DNA from 3 places in the Chryseobacterium bernardetii genome. Region 3 is predicted to be linked to each of the others. Evidence: riboswitches for the same ligand, from Rfam matches in the RefSeq annotation. Region 3 holds a riboswitch; each other region holds the start of a gene.
The links. A riboswitch is a leader RNA that binds a small molecule or an ion and turns the genes downstream of it on or off. The one in region 3 is predicted to bind S-adenosylmethionine.
Positions count from the first base shown of each region.

Region 1 (5,808 bases), 620 kb from region 3:
CCTTGTATGCTCCTCATAAAAATTTTGTTCACGTCATCGGAAGCTTCAATAACTGGACAGTAAATGACACTTATCTGATGAAAAAAGATACTACGAATCCGGATCTCTATTGGATAGAACTGAATGGATTAACTCCGCAGCAGCTATATACATTTCAATACAGAACTAATGATCTGAGAAAAGTGGCTGATCCTTATTCGCCTCAGATTTTATCTTCTTATGATGACCAATGGATTTCCTCTTCCACTTACCCGAATCTTCCTGCATTTCCGGCCGGGCAGGGTTTTGAGGTTTCAACATTCAAAACAGGGCAAACTCCTTACAATTGGCAGGTAACTAATTTCCAGAGACCTGCAAAAGAAGATCTTGTGGTATATGAACTTTTGTTAAGAGATTTTACACAGGAGAAAAACTGGCAGTCTTTGATCAATAAAATTTCTTATTTAAAAAATCTGAAGATCAATGCTATTGAGTTACTGCCCATCATGGAGTTTGACGGAAACCTTTCCTGGGGATATAATACATCTTTCCATTATGCTTTAGATAAGGCCTATGGAACCCCTGAAAAATTTAAAGAATTTGTTGATCTGTGCCATCAGAATGGTATTGCTGTTATTTTAGATGTAGCTTTTAACCATGCAACAGGACGTTCTCCTCTGGTACGGCTTTGGAATATTGATCCCGATGGAGATGGTTATGGAGATGTAGCTCCGGATAATCCTTATTTCAATCAGGTTCCTAAACATTCATACAATGTGTTTAATGATTTTAACCATTCCAGCCTTTCAACTCAATATTACGTTGAAAGGTGCCTGCAGCAATGGCTGAAAGAGTATCGAATTGACGGTTTCCGTTGGGATTTGACAAAAGGATTCACACAAAACTGTTCTGAAAATGATGAAAACTGTACCAATGCTTATCAGCAGGACAGGGTAGACATTCTGAAGCAGTATGCAGACAAACAATGGGCGCTGGATCCGGATTCTTATATGATCTTTGAACACCTCGGAACTGATGCCGAAGAGCAGCAATGGGCAAATTACAGAGTAGCAGAAGGCAAAGGAGTGATGCTTTGGAATAAACAGACAGAGCCTTACAATCAGAATACAATGGGGTATAAGGAAAACAGTAACTATGACCGTATGAATCACAGCCTTCATGGATTTACCGGAATGCGTGCTGTAGGATATGGTGAAAGCCATGATGAAGAAAGACTGATGTTTAAAAACCTTGCGTATGGAGCTGTTAATGGAAGTTATAGCGTAAAGAATCTGAATACAGCGTTGGAAAGAATGAAAACATTTGGTGCTACATTCTTTACCATTCCCGGTCCGAAAATGATCTGGCAGTTTGGGGAGCTGGGTTACGATTTCAGTATCAACAGATGTGCAGATGGAAGCATCAACAACGGCTGCAGAACCGATGAAAAACCTGTAGCTTTTACATTAGGATATGATATTGATGCCAGCAGAAAGGCTGTTTATGATACATGGGCAAAAATTATTGATATCAGAAATACCAATCCGGTATTCAAGTCAAAGACTTACACCATAGAATCAAACAACCTGGCCAACGATCCTGATGGATTGGTTACAAGAATTTATGTATATGACAGTACAATCAACGGAATGAAAAACGTTGTCGTTCTTGCAAATTATTCTACTTCTGCCCAAAATGTTGTGCCTTATTTCCCTTACACTGGCCAATGGAAAAATCTGATGGATGATACGGTAACTAATATTAGCTCTACTATTGCTCCGATTACCTTACAACCGGGAGAATTCAGGATTTTCGGAAATTTTGCCGGAGCTTTGTCTGTTTCAGATGTAAATGCAGGAAATAAATTATCTCTTCAGATTTCAGACAATCCCATAAAAAACGGTGCTGTAAAACTGATTTTTAATAAAGTAAAAAACGGGGAAATTATGATCTTCGATATGAGCGGTAAAAAACTGAATTCATTTAAACTGGATAAAGAAAACGGAAGCTACGAACTGAAGGTAAATTATCCACCGGGAACTTATCTGGTGCATCTGAAATCCGAAACCGGAATAGCTATCCAGAAGATGATCGTAAAATAAATACAAGGGCAAATTGGCGGGTTAGCTGATTTGCCTTTTTTCTGATCATGATAATTCACTTTTTGCATATTTGAAAAATAAGTCTACCTTTGCACTAGATTTATCAAGAAAGGTGGAGGGATTTGGCCCAATGAAACCTTAGCAACCAACACAATTCCAGAGGTGTAAAGGTGCTAATTCCAACCCAATGGGGGAGATAAGTGAAGTCAATATTTCTTATATGAATTCCATTTCTTGAAGTCTTGTATATCTGCAGAAAGCTCTGCGGGAGAATATTATTAATTGGCAAGAACAAAGATGAAGAAATTAAGTACAGCTGTATTACTGTTAGGGACAATTCTGGGCGCTGCGCAGGAGCAGGCGGAAAAAGGAAAACAGATTGAAGACATTATTATCGTTGGAAACCGGAACGTTAAAAGAACAAAATTGGAAACACCGGTTCCTGTGGACGTTATCAATATCGATAAGGTTCAAAGATCATCACCGCAAATGACGGCTCAGGATCTTTTGAACTATGTTATTCCCTCATTTAATTCCGTAAGACAGTCTGCTTCTGACGGAACAGAGCACATTGATCCGGTGACATTAAGAGGAATGGGTCCGGACCAGGTTTTAGTGTTGCTTAACGGAAAAAGAAGACATACCACTTCCCTGGTAAACTATCAGAATACGGTAGGAAACGGATCGGTAGGAACAGATTTGAGTACCATTCCTGTCATTGCCATTGAAAAAATTGAAGTGTTAAGAGACGGTGCAGCAGCACAATATGGTTCTGATGCTATTGCAGGAGTTATCAATATTATTCTGAAAAAGAACGCAGGAGCTTCCGCAAGTTTAACCTATGGATTAAGTGGAAGGAATGATGGGGATACCTACCAGGCAGGAGTCAATTACGGAACTTCTTTAGGTAAAAATGAAGGTTTTATCAACCTTTCATTACAGTTAAGCCACAGAGGAAAAACAACCAGAACCCAACATCACGACCTTGATATTTTCGGAGACAATTTCGCCTATGAATTTGCAGGAGATGCTGAGGCTGTAAAAGCTGCCAGAGCTGCAGATGATGCGAAGATTCAAGAAAGAGGATTAACAAGAGATGATTTCAATTTCCAGATTGGAGACGCGCAAATCAGACAAGGACAATTATTTTTCAATTCAGAATATCCTTTGAATGATAACTTTAAATTCTACTCTTTTGGAGGATTCAGCATTAAAGAAGGAAAAGGATATGGTTTCAGAAGACTTCCCAGTGAAAGTTTTAACGTTGTAAAAGAAATCTATCCCAACGGATTTCAGGCAGTCTTAAATTCTCAGATCTATGATATCTCCTACGTTGTTGGAACAAAATATAATGTAAATGATTGGCTGATTGATCTAAGTAATACCTTTGGCAGTAATACTTTCAATTATAACGTAAGCAATACCAATAACGCTTCTCTGGGAGTAAAATCACCCACCCGTTTTTATGCTGGTGCGCACAGTTTCTTACAGAATACCGTTAATCTTGATGTTTCAAAAAAGATAAAGAACTTCAATATTGCATTCGGAGGAGAATTCAGATTTGAACAATATCAGATCAAAGCTGGGGACGAGGCTTCTTATACTCAATATGACGAGAACGGAAATGTGGCAACAAAGGATTCTAAAGTGATTGGAGCCGGCGGTTCGCAATCTTTTATAGGTTTTTCGCCGGATAATGCTTTGAAAAAAGACAGACATTCAACAGCCGTATATGCTGACCTTTCCTATGATTTAGATAAAAAACTGAATATTGATGCCGCTGCCAGATTTGAAAACTACTCAGACTTTGGAAGCACTCTCAATGGAAAACTAGCCATCAGGTATGAATTTGTAAAAAATTATGCAGTAAGAGCAGCAGTTGGGACAGGATTCAGGGCGCCATCGCTTCAGCAGCAGTATTTTAATAACTCTTTTGCAGATATTTCTACTTCAGGAGAGGGAATTGTAAGAAAAGGAATCTTTAATAATGACAGTCAGGCTGCACAGGTTCTTGGATTTGATAAATTAAAGCAGGAAACATCCGTTAATGGAAGCGCAGGATTTACTTTACAGCCTGTTAAAGGACTTTTTATTACCGTAGATGGATATATCATTAAAGTAAAAGACAGAATTGTCATTACCAGCAATATCACAGATGAGCAATTATCAGACCCTAAAGTAGTAGGAGAAGGAAATGCAGTGGAAAGCGGCAGATTTTTTGCCAATGCCATTGATACCGAAACAAAAGGAATAGATGTAGTAGTTTCCTATGATTGGAGGCTGGCTGGCGGAAACTTAAATATCAACCTTGCCGGAAACTATACGGAAACAAAAATTACAGATTTTCACTTCCCGGACAATATAAAAACTCCGCAGAAAGAATTCTTTGGCCCGGATCAGATCAATATTATCGAAACCCTTTCTCCTAAAGCAAAAGCATCATTGGGGCTTACGTATGGAATAGGAAAATTCAGTTTTCTCGTGAGAAATACCTATTTTGGTAAAGTAATCAGAGACGGTTATCCTTTCGGAGAAGTTCAGGAGTTTGCTCCAAAAGTGGTTACTGATATTAGTGTAGGATATGATATCACAAAAAATATCAACTTTACAGTAGGTGCCAACAACGTATTTGATGTATTCCCTGATCTTCAGATCTATAAAAATTCATATTATGGAGTATTTAAATATGCGCCGGTTCAGATGGGAACATTGGGAAGCTATTTCTTTGGAAGGCTTAATTTTAATTTTTAATGAATAAATGAGTACTGCTTCGCATCAGATCGGCTGGAAAACAGCGGCCGCTATTGTAGTTTCCAATATGATAGGAACAGGGATTTTTACAACTCTGGGATTTCAGTTATCCGATATTACCAATACCTACAGTATTTTCCTGTTATGGGTAATTGGAGGAATTTTAGCTCTGTTCGGTGCTTTCTGCTATGCAGAATTAGGTTCCCATTTTAAAGGAAACGGTGGTGATTTTATCTATCTTAAAGAAACTTATCATCCTTTATTCGGATATCTGATAAGCTGGATTTCCCTGATTATTGGGTTTTCTTCACCTGTAGCTCTGGCAGCCCTGGCTATGTCGAAATATCTTTCTGTATTTGATTACTCATTTGGAAGTGGTTTTGCCATTGCAGCTATATTTTTGGTGGCGATTACCTTATCATTCAGCTTAAAGACTTCCAGCAGGTTTCATAACTTTTTTACATTCATCAAAATCGCCTTTATTATTGTTTTGGTAACTCTGGGAGTTGGATTATCAGAATCCCCACAAATAGGAAACAGCCTGAACTTCAGTAACAGCTGGCAGAACGAAATGATGCTTCCTGCCTTTGCTACTTCGTTGGTTTTCGTTACCTATTCCTATACCGGATGGAATTCAGCATCTTATATCGCCGGGGAAATAAAGGATGTTCAGAAGAATCTCCCTAAATCACTGATTATAGGAACTGTTTTTGTGACGGTAAGTTATATTCTTGTCAACTATATTATGCTGAAACATGCTCCGGTAAGCCAATTGGCAGGAAAAGAAGATGTAATGGGAGAGGCTGCGGTGAATATGCTGGGGCTTTCTTTCGGGAAAATTGTGAATATTTTTATCGCATTACAGCTCATTGCTACCATCAGTGGATATCTGTGGGTAGGATCAAGGCTTACACAAGCCTTTGCAAAAGATACCCGCATCTGGAAACCACTTTCTGTTGGGAATAAAAAAGGAATC
Region 1 is NZ_CP033932.1:973,459-979,266, reverse strand. It holds gene EG339_RS04570 (alpha-amylase family glycosyl hydrolase) at 1-2,081, shown strand, start outside; SAM riboswitch class I at 2,179-2,284, shown strand; gene EG339_RS04565 (TonB-dependent receptor plug domain-containing protein) at 2,379-4,832, shown strand; gene EG339_RS04560 (APC family permease) at 4,840-5,808, shown strand, end outside.
Region 1: linked by a shared signal. The riboswitch ahead of EG339_RS04565 (TonB-dependent receptor plug domain-containing protein) and the one ahead of EG339_RS07335 (SusC/RagA family TonB-linked outer membrane protein) in region 3 are both predicted to bind S-adenosylmethionine.

Region 2 (5,808 bases), 160 kb from region 3:
ACTCATCAGGTGTTTCCTTCCCTGGCCTTCTTCATCCCAATGGGAAACAAGCTTGGTAAGTTCAGGTTTATTCTTTAAGATCCAGTCCATTCTGGTTTGGAAATTCGGCATTTTTTCCAGAAGGCGGTGATCTACAATTTCCACGGCAAATAATGGAATTAGCCCAACAATACTTCTCAAGCGTAAGGAAACACTGTTTCCGTTTCCAAGCTGAAGAACATCATAGAAAAATCCATCTTCCTCATTCCATAGGCCTTTTGTTCCTTCACCCAGGTTTTCCATGGCTTCCGCAATATACAGATAGTGTTCAAAGAATTTAATGGCCATGTCTTCATATACCTGGTAATACTGGGCCAGTTCCATAGCAATCCGCATCATGTTCAGCGCATACATAGCCATCCAGCTTGTTCCGTCTGCCTGCTCTAGGTGCTGGCCATCTTCTAAAACCATATTTCGGTCAAAAGCTCCGATATTATCCAAACCAAGAAAACCTCCTCCGAAAATATTCTTTCCGTTTTTATCCTTTCGGTTTACCCACCAGGTAAAATTAAGGAGCAGCTTTTGGAAGACTTTTTCAAGGAATAATAAATCAGGTTTGCCGTTGCTCTTTTCATCAATTTTAAAAACTCTGAAGCAAGACCATGCATGCACAGGAGGATTCACATCACTCATATTCCATTCATATGCCGGTAGCTGTCCGTTAGGATGCATATACCATTCTTTAGTCAGAAGTAAAAGCTGTCCCTTGGCAAATTCAGCATCAATAATAGATAAAGGTACACAGTGAAAAGCAAGGTCCCAGGTGGCGTACCAGGGATATTCCCACTTATCAGGCATGGAAATAATATCTTTATTGTGAAGGTGGTTCCATTCCGTATTTCTTACATAATCATTAAAGTTCCTCGGAGCTTCAAAGTTCGGATCTCCTTTCAGCCATTTTCCTATATTATAATGATAAAACTGCTTATTCCAAAGAAGTCCTGCAAAAGCCTGTCTTTGAACATTCCTCTCATCTTCATTGGTTGTGTCGTTTTGAACATCATTGTAAAACTCTTCTGCTTCGGCCTTTCTCAGAGTAAAGATTTCATCAAAACTCTGAAAAGGTTCAGCAATTGCCTCTGGACAAAGCCTGAATTCAAACGTCTCAGATTGTCCGGCACCAATTACTTCATCAATCAAGAAAGAAGCTTTTGTACCTCTTTTTTCAGGATTTACAGTATTACTGCCGTAAATAATATAATTATTGATGCCATCTTTAAAATAGGTGCCTTCCGCCTGGGGAGCTCCATACAACTTTGGTGTGTTGGTTTCATTTTCACAGAATACCCTTTGTGTGTTATCTTTTCTTGAATAAAACTTCTTGATAGAAATGCTGTCGTGTTCAATATTAATACTTCCGTCATGGGAAGCATACATATCCGCTTTATAGGTATTGTATCCCCATTTCCAGTTGTTTCGGAACCATGCTGTGGGGGCTACCACAATCGGAGCTTCCTGCTGGCTTCGGTTACAAACAGTTACTCTTACCAGGATATCATTGTGATCTGCTTTACAGTATTCAATGAAAATATCAAAATAAGCATCATTATCAAAAATTCCGGTATCAAAAATCTCATATTCAGGCTCCTGTTTGCTCCGTCTGCCATTTTCTGCAACAAGCTCGTCATACGGGAATTCATTAATCGGATATTTGTACACCATTTTCATATAACTATGAGTAGGTGTATTATCCAGATAATAGAAAATTTCTTTAATATCTTCACCATGGTTTCCCTGCGGATTGCTCAACCCAAAGAAACGCTCTTTAACAATTTTGTCCTTTTTATTCCAGAACGAAAGAGCAAAGCAGAAGAGCTGCTTTACATCCGAAATTCCTGCAATACCTTCCTCTCCCCAACGGTAGGCATAGCTTTCCGCATTATTATGATTGGTATAGTTCCATGCATTTCCGTTTGGGCTGTAATCTTCCCGTACATTTCCCCATTGCCGGTTGCTTACATAAGGTCCCCAGTTTTTCCATTTGGTATCTTGTAATCTTTCTTTTTCGGCGATCATATAGCATCATTTTTCAATACGAAGTTAGTTTTTTTGGAAAATAATTCCAATTCCTTTTATCTGAAGAATAATTAATATAGTCTTGAAATACTTGTGTTTAAGGGCTTTTTTAAATATTAAATTAATTTTTTTTTGATTTTAAAAGAAAAGAACTACCTTTGCACCATTCGTTCATTCAAATATTGAAAATGTTATCAAGAAAGGTTGAGGGATTAGACCCTATGAAACCTTAGCAACCCTTTGTGCAAGCAAAGAAGGTGCTACGTTCTACCAAAATTATTTTGGACAGATAACTTACTGAAGTTCTTTTCAGCCATTTCTTATGGCATTTTCAATTGTATTAAAATATAATAGAATTGAAAGCAGAACTAAACTATATTAATCTTTCGTATCAAACAAATTCCCAAAAGGAATACAATATCCCGTTAAGTTATGAGCTTTTCGGGAAAGACCTGTTTACAGCTCCTGTCATCCTGATCAACCACGCCCTTACCGGAAACTCAACGGTGTCCGGAGAAAAAGGCTGGTGGAAGCAATTGGTAGGCGAAAATCAGATTGTTGATACCAATAAATATACGGTTCTATGTTTCAACATTCCCGGAAACGGTTATGATCATTTTTTAATTGAAGACTATGAAGACTTCACCCCTTCAGATATTGCCAATATATTTCTGAAAGGATTGGAAGCTTTACATATTACAAATCTATACGCCATTATTGGAGGTTCTCTGGGGGGCGGAATTGGATGGGAAATGCTGGCAAAACAACCCAAACTGGCAGAAATTTTTATTCCTATTGCCTGCGATTACAGAACCCATGATTGGTTACACGCGCAATGCCTGGTTCAGAAATTTTTGTTGAATCATAAAGATGAACCATTACAAAAAGCAAGAATCCACGCTATGCTGTGTTATAGAACTCCGGAATCACTCAATGAAAGATTTCAAAATAAGTACAGCCAGGAAAAACAGCGCCTGAAATCTGAAGACTGGCTGATTTATCACGGCAATGCATTAAACGAAAGATTTAGTTTAAATGCGTACAGGCTGATGAATCACCTGCTGATGAATATTAATGCCGATGAAACAGATCTGGAGAGGATAGAAGCACGAATGCACATGATCTCCGTAGATACAGATTTATTCTTCCCGGCTTCTGAAATCCGGATGTGTTTTGAAAAGCTGAAAAAGAAAAAGGAGAATATCTCTTATCACGAGATCCAATCTATACACGGGCATGATGCCTTCCTAATGGAATATCAACAATTAAATAATATCATAAAAAACATTTTATATAGAAATGAAAAATGCTAACGAAATAAAATTTTTGAAGAACAGATCAATTGTCAAATTTGAAGGAGAAGATTTCTTAGGGGAAATCGGAATTGACGGACGAATTTTTAAAGCGCTTACTTTAGCCCGTATCAGTGTGGGGGTAATCTCCCAGCAAGCTATAGAAAACGGAATTTCTATCTTGGTTCACGAAAATGATGCTGAAAAAGCGGTAGCTTGTCTTATTGATGAATTTGAAGCAGAAAGAAAATCAGGAAAAGTATCCCAAATATACAGTATTAACAATGTTTCTGTGATTGGTTTTGTAGCAGAAGATTCCAATAAAATCTTTGCAGAGCTGGCGAGAAACAATGTTTTCCCATTGCTTTTAAACCAGGTGGCCGGTGAGAACAGGGTAAACATCGTAGTCACTTCTTCGCAGGATGAAAAAACAAAAAACATCATAGAATCTGAGATCTTCAAAAAGCCGAAGACCGTTCATCTGGCCATTATCGGTCATGGAAATGTTGGTAAAACATTAATTGAGCAGGTTCTTGAATCTTCAGAAGAAATTAAGAGACGTAAAAAAATAGACCTTAAAGTAGTTGCTGTAGCCAATTCAAAGAAAATAGCATTCAATAAAAAAGGGTTTGATAATCATTGGACAGATGAAGTTTTAACAGCAGATAAGCCATCCAATGTTGAGGAGTTAATCAACTTCTCCAATGAAAATCAATTGGAAAACCTCATTGTTGTAGATAACACGGCAAGCAAAGATTTTGTGAAAAACTATCATGCATTAGCAGAAAACGGATTTGATCTGGTTTCTTCTAACAAAATTTTCAACACTCTTCCCATCGAAGAATATAGAAAACTAAGATATACGTTGAGCAAAAATAACAGACGATATTTATATGAAACCAATGTTGGAGCCGGTCTTCCGTTAATTGATACCATCAAATTATTGCACCTTTCAGGAGAAAATATCACAAGAATCAAAGGAGTGTTCTCCGGAACCTTGAGTTATGTTTTCAACAATTTTTCCTTAAGAGACGATAAGTTTTCCACAATTATCAATGAAGCTCTGGAAAAAGGGTATACAGAACCGGATCCGAGAGAAGATCTGTCAGGAAATGATGTAGCCAGAAAGCTATTGATTCTGGCAAGAGAATTAGACCTAATCAACGAATTTGAAGATATTAATATTCAGAATCTGGTTCCGGAAAATTTATTATCAGTTTCAAAATCAGAATTCCTTTCAAGATTAGATGAGCTTGATGAGGAATACCAGAAGATCAAAGAAAGCCAGGAACCTGGCCATGTATTACGTTACGTAGGAGATCTCCACGGAAATTTACAGGAAGAAAAAGGACAGCTTGATGTAAAACTGGTTTCTGTACCGGGAAGTTCGGCTTTAGGACAGTTGAAAGGTTCAGACTCTATCTTTGAGATCTACACAGAAAGTTACGGTGAAAACCCAATCGTGATCATGGGGGCCGGAGCCGGAGCCCAGGTAACTGCAAGAGGAGTATTCGGTGATATTTTAAGACTAAGTGAAACTAAATAAAATGAATGTAACAATCTAACAATGTAATAGTTTGCTAATGTTCTTAATTGTTATTCTGAACAAAGCGAGAAATCTCATTGTTATACTGTTAGATTGATACATTGGTAAATTGACAAATTAAAACTATATGGAAAATTTCGAAACATCAGCAATAAGAACCCAGACTGAGAGATCTCAGTTTGATGAACATTCCACACCGTTATATCTTACATCCAGTTTTATTTTTCAGGATGCTGAAGATATGAGAGCAAGCTTTGCTGAAGAAAAACCTAAAAACCTGTACAGCCGTTTCTCAAACCCAAATGTATCTGAGTTTACTGAGAAGATCGCAAAAATGGAAGGTGCAGAAGCTGGATATGCCTTTGCAACAGGAATGGCTGCCATTTATTCTACATTTGCCGCTCTGCTAAGTGCAGGAGACCATATCGTAAGCTGCCAGTCGGTTTTTGGATCTACTCACACGTTATTCACAAAATATTTCCCAAAGTGGAATATTGAAACTACCTATTTCAAAGCAGAAGATGCAGAGAACGTAGAGCAATATATAAAACCGAATACAAAGATCCTATATCTTGAAACCCCTACCAATCCGGCTATTGAAATTCTGGATCTGGAGTTTTTCGGACAGATTGCTAAAAAGCATAACCTGATCTTTATTGTAGATAACTGTTTTGCAACACCTTATCTTCAGCAACCGATCAAATATGGTGCGGATGTTGTTGTACATTCTGCAACGAAGTTGATTGACGGGCAGGGAAGAGTATTAGGCGGAATTGCAGTAGGAAAAGAAGACCTGATCAGAGAAATCTATCTTTTCGCAAGAAATACAGGGCCGGCGTTGTCTCCTTTTAATGCATGGGTATTATCGAAAAGTCTGGAGACATTGGCTATACGTGTTGAAAAGCACTGCGAGAA
Region 2 is NZ_CP033932.1:1,752,409-1,758,216, forward strand. It holds gene EG339_RS08115 (MGH1-like glycoside hydrolase domain-containing protein) at 1-2,055, opposite strand, end outside; SAM riboswitch class I at 2,244-2,351, shown strand; gene EG339_RS24750 (alpha/beta fold hydrolase) at 2,412-3,368, shown strand; gene EG339_RS24755 (ACT domain-containing protein) at 3,355-4,893, shown strand; gene EG339_RS08130 (O-succinylhomoserine sulfhydrylase) at 5,021-5,808, shown strand, end outside.
Region 2: linked by a shared signal. The riboswitch ahead of EG339_RS24750 (alpha/beta fold hydrolase) and the one ahead of EG339_RS07335 (SusC/RagA family TonB-linked outer membrane protein) in region 3 are both predicted to bind S-adenosylmethionine.

Region 3 (5,808 bases):
TTTATACTTTTCCGGAGTCATCAATGCAAAACCTTCTCTTGCTGTTTTTGCAGCTGTTGCAGCTTTACTCCACTCCCCTGTATTCAGATATACTCTTGCTAAAATACCGTTCACTACGTTGCGGTTGATTTTATCTTTGTTATTTCTTGTATAGTTCTTTAACAAATTATCCGCATCTGCAAGATCACTTTTAATTAAAGTATAAACATCCTCCAGACTGGATTTTTTCTTTGTAGCAGAGCCTGTTGTTGAAGGTTCCGTATAAATTGGCGCAACTAATGCAGATTTATCTTTAAGATAGCTAAACTGATAAAAGCTGGCAATATTCAGATAACAGAAAGCACGTAATGCCTTTGCCTGCCCCTTTACCTGGTCCTTTTTTGCCTGGCTACCTTCCGAAGCATCAATTTTTGCAATAACATTATTCATATTATTGATGGTGGAATACAGCATTGTCCAGATAAATAACGGACGACCGACTGTGTTATTCACCATTTCCGTGAAATCATAAGTAGATGAGAAACCATATTTATTGGTTAATACAGCCACATCGCTTCCCATCGCATCACTTGCCCTTAAAACAGTTGAATATCCGATATTAGCATATGTAGTTCCATCATTATTGAATTTTGCCCAGGTTCCATTAATAACCGTTTCTGCACTTTCCGCGGTTTTGAAAACCTCAACACTGTTTGCCTGATCTGTAGGAGCAGTATCCATCTCACTTTCACAACTTGTGAGTGACCATAATCCTAGTAAAGCAAAAGATAAATATTTTAAATTTTTCATTGTTTCAAATTGTTAAGGGTTAAAACGTTGCCTGAAGACCAAAAGTGATTGTTCTCATTGCCGGATATCTGTAGTACGTTGTTCCGTCCAGCGCCTGTTCAGGATCCATTCCTTTATGTTTATAGAAGGTCAGAAGATTCTCTGCCTGCACATAAATTCTGAATTTCTTTAATCCGATCGTTTCAAAGTAATCAGAAGGTAACGTATATCCTAAACTCACATTTTTAAGTCTTGCATACGTTCCTGAATAAAGGAATCTTGTAGACTGTGAAGTCCAGTTATTCGTTTTTGTGCTTAAAGCAGGAACATCTGTATAAGGATTTTCCGGGGTCCATCTGTTCAGCATTTCTGTCCCCCATGCACGTCCGCCTAAGTTTCCGCTGTGAAGGATGGAAGCATAATCTGTATCCAGGATCTTTCCACCAATTTTAAATGTCAGTAACGCTGAAAAATCAAAGTTTTTATAATTGATGCTTGTACTCACTCCTCCAGTTAATTTAGGCAAGGCAGAACCTTGTAAAATCTTTGTAGCTTTAGCATATTCTGAAGTGGTTCCTTCCACCATATTTCCGTTAGCATCCTTAGTAATGGTTTTCCATAATGGTTTTCCGTTACTTGGGTCTACCCCGGCCCATTCCTGAAGGTAGAAATCGTATACAGAACCTCCCAGGTTCAGCTGTTTAGTTGTTCCTACCACAAGCGGTCCTCCAGGTAGTTTTGTAATTTTATTATTTAAAGTACTCAGGTTAATGTCAACATTCCACTGGAAATCACTGGTTTTTACAGGGGTGGTGAATAATGAGAATTCAAAACCTGTATTCTTGATTGTTCCAACGTTCGCCGGATAGTCGCTTATTCCTAAAGACGGAGCAACCGGTACATTAAACAGAAGATCTTTACTTTTTCTTTCAAAATACTCAACATTTCCCTTAATCCTGTTATTAAGGATTGCAAACTCTAACCCTACATTCAGGTTAAGATTAGTTTCCCATATCAGATTAGGAGTGCCTACTTTTTCCAATGTCTTCCCAGGTTCACCGGCAAGAGGGAAATCCTTATATAATTCCTGATAAGCATAATACAGCGCTGAACCATTTGGCTTCTGTAACTTATCATTCCCCTGACCTCCGTAACTAGCACGCAATGTTAAAAGATTGAAAAAATCCAGATTTCTGATAAACTCTTCACTTGAAAGCTTCCAGGATCCTCCTACAGACCAGAATGTACCCCATCTGTTTTCTTTTGCAAATCTTGAAGAACTGTCTGCTCTTGTTGAAGCAGATAAGAAATATTTATTGTCAAAATCATATTCAACTTTTCCAAGGAAACTTAATAGACTCAGTTTATCACTTTTACCGCCAAAACTTACTAACAGGGATGCTGCATCAGGCTCATAATAGTTAGGTAGTGAAAAGCCTTGTCTGCTGCCGGAAATGATCTGATAATCATATTTATAAAATTCCTGACCTCCCAATACATTAATATGGTGTTTCCCAAATCTTTTGTCGTAAGTTAAAATATTACTGGTTGTATAAGAAAGTGTTCTGCTGTTGGATTTGGAGACAGAACCTCCCGTTTCTTTTCCTTGCCCAAGAAGTGGATTTGTATAATAATGTTCATTATAGCTAACCACATCAATAGAAAAGCTTGACCTGAACTTCAATTCAGGAATGAACGTAAATTCCATAAAACCTTTTCCTGAAAAATTATCGATCTTATTTTCATTTTTATCCAAAGGTAGACTGGCTGCCTGATTCTGGTTCTGAAGCGCTGCAGTAGGTCTGTATTTTCCAAAATCATAAACCTTGTTTCCTTCAGCATCCAATACATAAGAACCATCAGGATTTCTTTCATAATAAGGATAGAAAGAAGGAATTGCTCTTGCAGCCTGAATAATATTACTGGATTTAGAATCCGAAGAAGTAGGAGCCTGCTGGATACTGTTGGTATAACTTAAATTTGCTCCGACATTCAGCCAGCTTTTAACCTCAGAATTGATCTTTAATCTGGTATTGTATCTTTTAAAGCCTGATTCAATAGCCATTCCTTTATCATCCAGATATCCTAATGAGAAGAAATAATTGCTTTTTTCACTTCCTCCGCTGATATCAAGATCTACCTGGTTTCTGGAAGCAACCCTCTGCAAAATATCTCTCCAGTCATCATTCCATAAAGCCTTTGCTCCTGGTAATAGTTTGCCGTCTGTTCCTACAGGTTTTGGGTAATTAACACCATAAGGATTAATTCCTAAGTTGGAAATAATATTATCTGTTGCCATCTGGGCTGCCTGCTGGGCATTGATCTGGCCGGACTGGTAACCATTCCTCATTGCTTCCCAGTACAATTGGAAATACTGATCCGTATTCACCTGCTCGTAATCTTTTACCGCTCTTCCAGAGAACCCCTGGCTGATATTCAGATTCACTCTGGCTTCTCCTTTTTTACCGGATTTTGTAGTAACAATTATAATTCCGTTTGCTCCTCTTGAACCATAAAGAGCACTTGCTGTAGCATCTTTTAAGACACTGATAGATTCTATATCGTTAGGACTTATCGCATTGATATTCCCATCAAAAGGAATTCCGTCCACAACATATAAAGGCTCACTGGAAGCACTTACCGATCCTACTCCTCTGATTCTGATTGTAGAAGTTGCTCCAGGCTGTCCTGAAGCCCCGGTAACCTGAATCCCGGGCACCTGTCCTTCCAATGCTTTTGTTACATTGGTTACAGGTCTATTATTAATTTTATCGCTGGAAATGGTTGCCACTGAACCGATATAGCTGTTTCTTTTTGCCTTTCCATAGGCTACCACAACTACTTCATCAATCTCCTTTTCTTTAAGGGTATCTTTTTTCGGTTTGGAATTCTGTGCGTTTACACTTACAATTCCCAGGAAAAACACTGCAACTGGTGGAATCCAGACTTTAGAACTAAATAGATTTTTACTAATCATAATCAATTTTGTTTACCATATACTAAAATTTTACCCTTTACTGAAAAGTCAGCAAAGGGCATCGATAAATACGATAAACCAAATGCTTATTTTTCCTTTAAAGGCTGAATGTAACACCTTACGTAATGCAGGTTGTCAAGATATCATTGGGTCAGTTCCCTCCATCTTTCTTTATAAGCCGATCGAAATATGGATGCAAAGCTATAAACTTTTAGTCTATAAAACAAGTAGACTTATTGATATTTTATAATAATTTTTCAAAAATTAGCATATATTTTTACTAAAAACCTTTATAAAAAGAAGTTACAGAGATTATCATTTTCTCAAACATGACAAATATCATTATTAATAATTCAATGAATAAAAACTCTTATTTGGCAGAACTTTTTGACTTTAAATCCAAAAAACTTTTTAATTTTATACAATGAAAGTTTTGATTATAAATGGGCCAAATCTGAACCTTTTAGGTACCCGCGAACCTGAGATCTATGGAACCGTTTCCATGGAAACTTATCTGGAGAACTTAAAATCTGAGTTTCAAACTCATGAATTAAGCTATTACCAGTCCAATATTGAAGGAGAGCTTATCAACAGGCTTCAGCAAGATGATTTTGATGCAGTGGTAATTAATCCGGGAGCTTTTACCCATTACTCCTATGCTATCGCTGACTGCCTGAAGAATATCAGAAAACCTAAAATAGAAGTTCACATCAGTAATATTTACAAAAGAGAAGAATTCAGACAAAAATCTGTTACTGCAGCCAATACCGATGCTGTTTTATCAGGATTCGGAATGGATGGATACCGATTGGCTATCCTTAGTTTAAAGTAAAGAAATGATAAATCAGCTGATTTATACTGGATATAATATTTAGCTCGCAGGTTTAGCAGATTAGGCAGATTTTAATTGTATTAGTTTGTATTTACCCCGCGACCATCTGCGAAATCTGCCTGATCCGCGAGAGATAAAAATAAAAAAGCCTCATCAATGATGAGGCTTTCTATTTGTATATATCTATGATTAAATAGCTTGTCCCTGTAATTGAGGTCCTGCCGCAATTAATCTCTTACCTTCTTCAGTATTACAATACTGCTCAAAGTTTTTAATATATCTTGACGCAAGATCTTTTGCTTTTTCTTCCCATTCTGAAGCGTTAGCATATGTATCTCTAGGATCTAAAATGCCTGCAGAAACGTTTGGCAATTCAGTAGGAATTTCAAGGTTCATGATTGGAACCTGAGTTTTAGGGGCATTATCGATAGAACCATCAATAATAGCATCAATAATAGCTCTTGTATCCTTTAAAGAAATTCTCTTACCAGTACCATTCCATCCAGTGTTTACCAAATATGCTTTAGCGCCGTGTTCTTTCATTTTACCAATTAATGTTTTAGAATACATTGTTGGGTGTAATGTAAGGAATGCTTCACCAAATGCCGGAGAGAAAGATGGCTGAGGTTCAGTAATTCCTCTTTCAGTTCCTGCTAATTTAGAGGTATATCCGCAAAGGAAGTGGTATTGAGCCTGGTCTTCATTCAGGATAGAAACCGGAGGTAGTACTCCGAATGCATCCGCTGAAAGATAAACGATCTTCTTAGCATGACCAGCCTTAGATGGCAATACAATTTTGTTAATATGATAAATTGGATAAGAAACCCTTGTATTTTCTGTGATAGATCCATCAGTATAATCTGCTACTCCATTCTTGATCACAACATTTTCAAGAAGTGCATCTCTCTTGATTGCAGCAAAAATATCCGGTTCTTTTTCTTCTGACAGGTCAATTACTTTAGCATAACATCCACCTTCGTAATTAAATACTCCATTGTTATCCCAACCGTGCTCATCATCACCAATAAGATATCTTTTCGGATCTGCAGACAAAGTAGTTTTTCCAGTTCCTGAAAGACCAAAGAATAAAGCTACATCACCTTTTTCGCCTACGTTAGCTGAACAGTGCATAGAAGCCATTCCTTTTAATGGAAGATAATAGTTCATCATCGCAAACATACCTTTCTTCATTTCACCTCCGTACCAGGTACCACCAATGATCTGTAGTTTT
Region 3 is NZ_CP033932.1:1,590,219-1,596,026, reverse strand. It holds gene EG339_RS07340 (RagB/SusD family nutrient uptake outer membrane protein) at 1-789, opposite strand, end outside; gene EG339_RS07335 (SusC/RagA family TonB-linked outer membrane protein) at 809-3,745, opposite strand; SAM riboswitch class I at 3,829-3,925, opposite strand; gene EG339_RS07330 (type II 3-dehydroquinate dehydratase) at 4,170-4,577, shown strand; gene pckA (phosphoenolpyruvate carboxykinase (ATP)) at 4,767-5,808, opposite strand, start outside.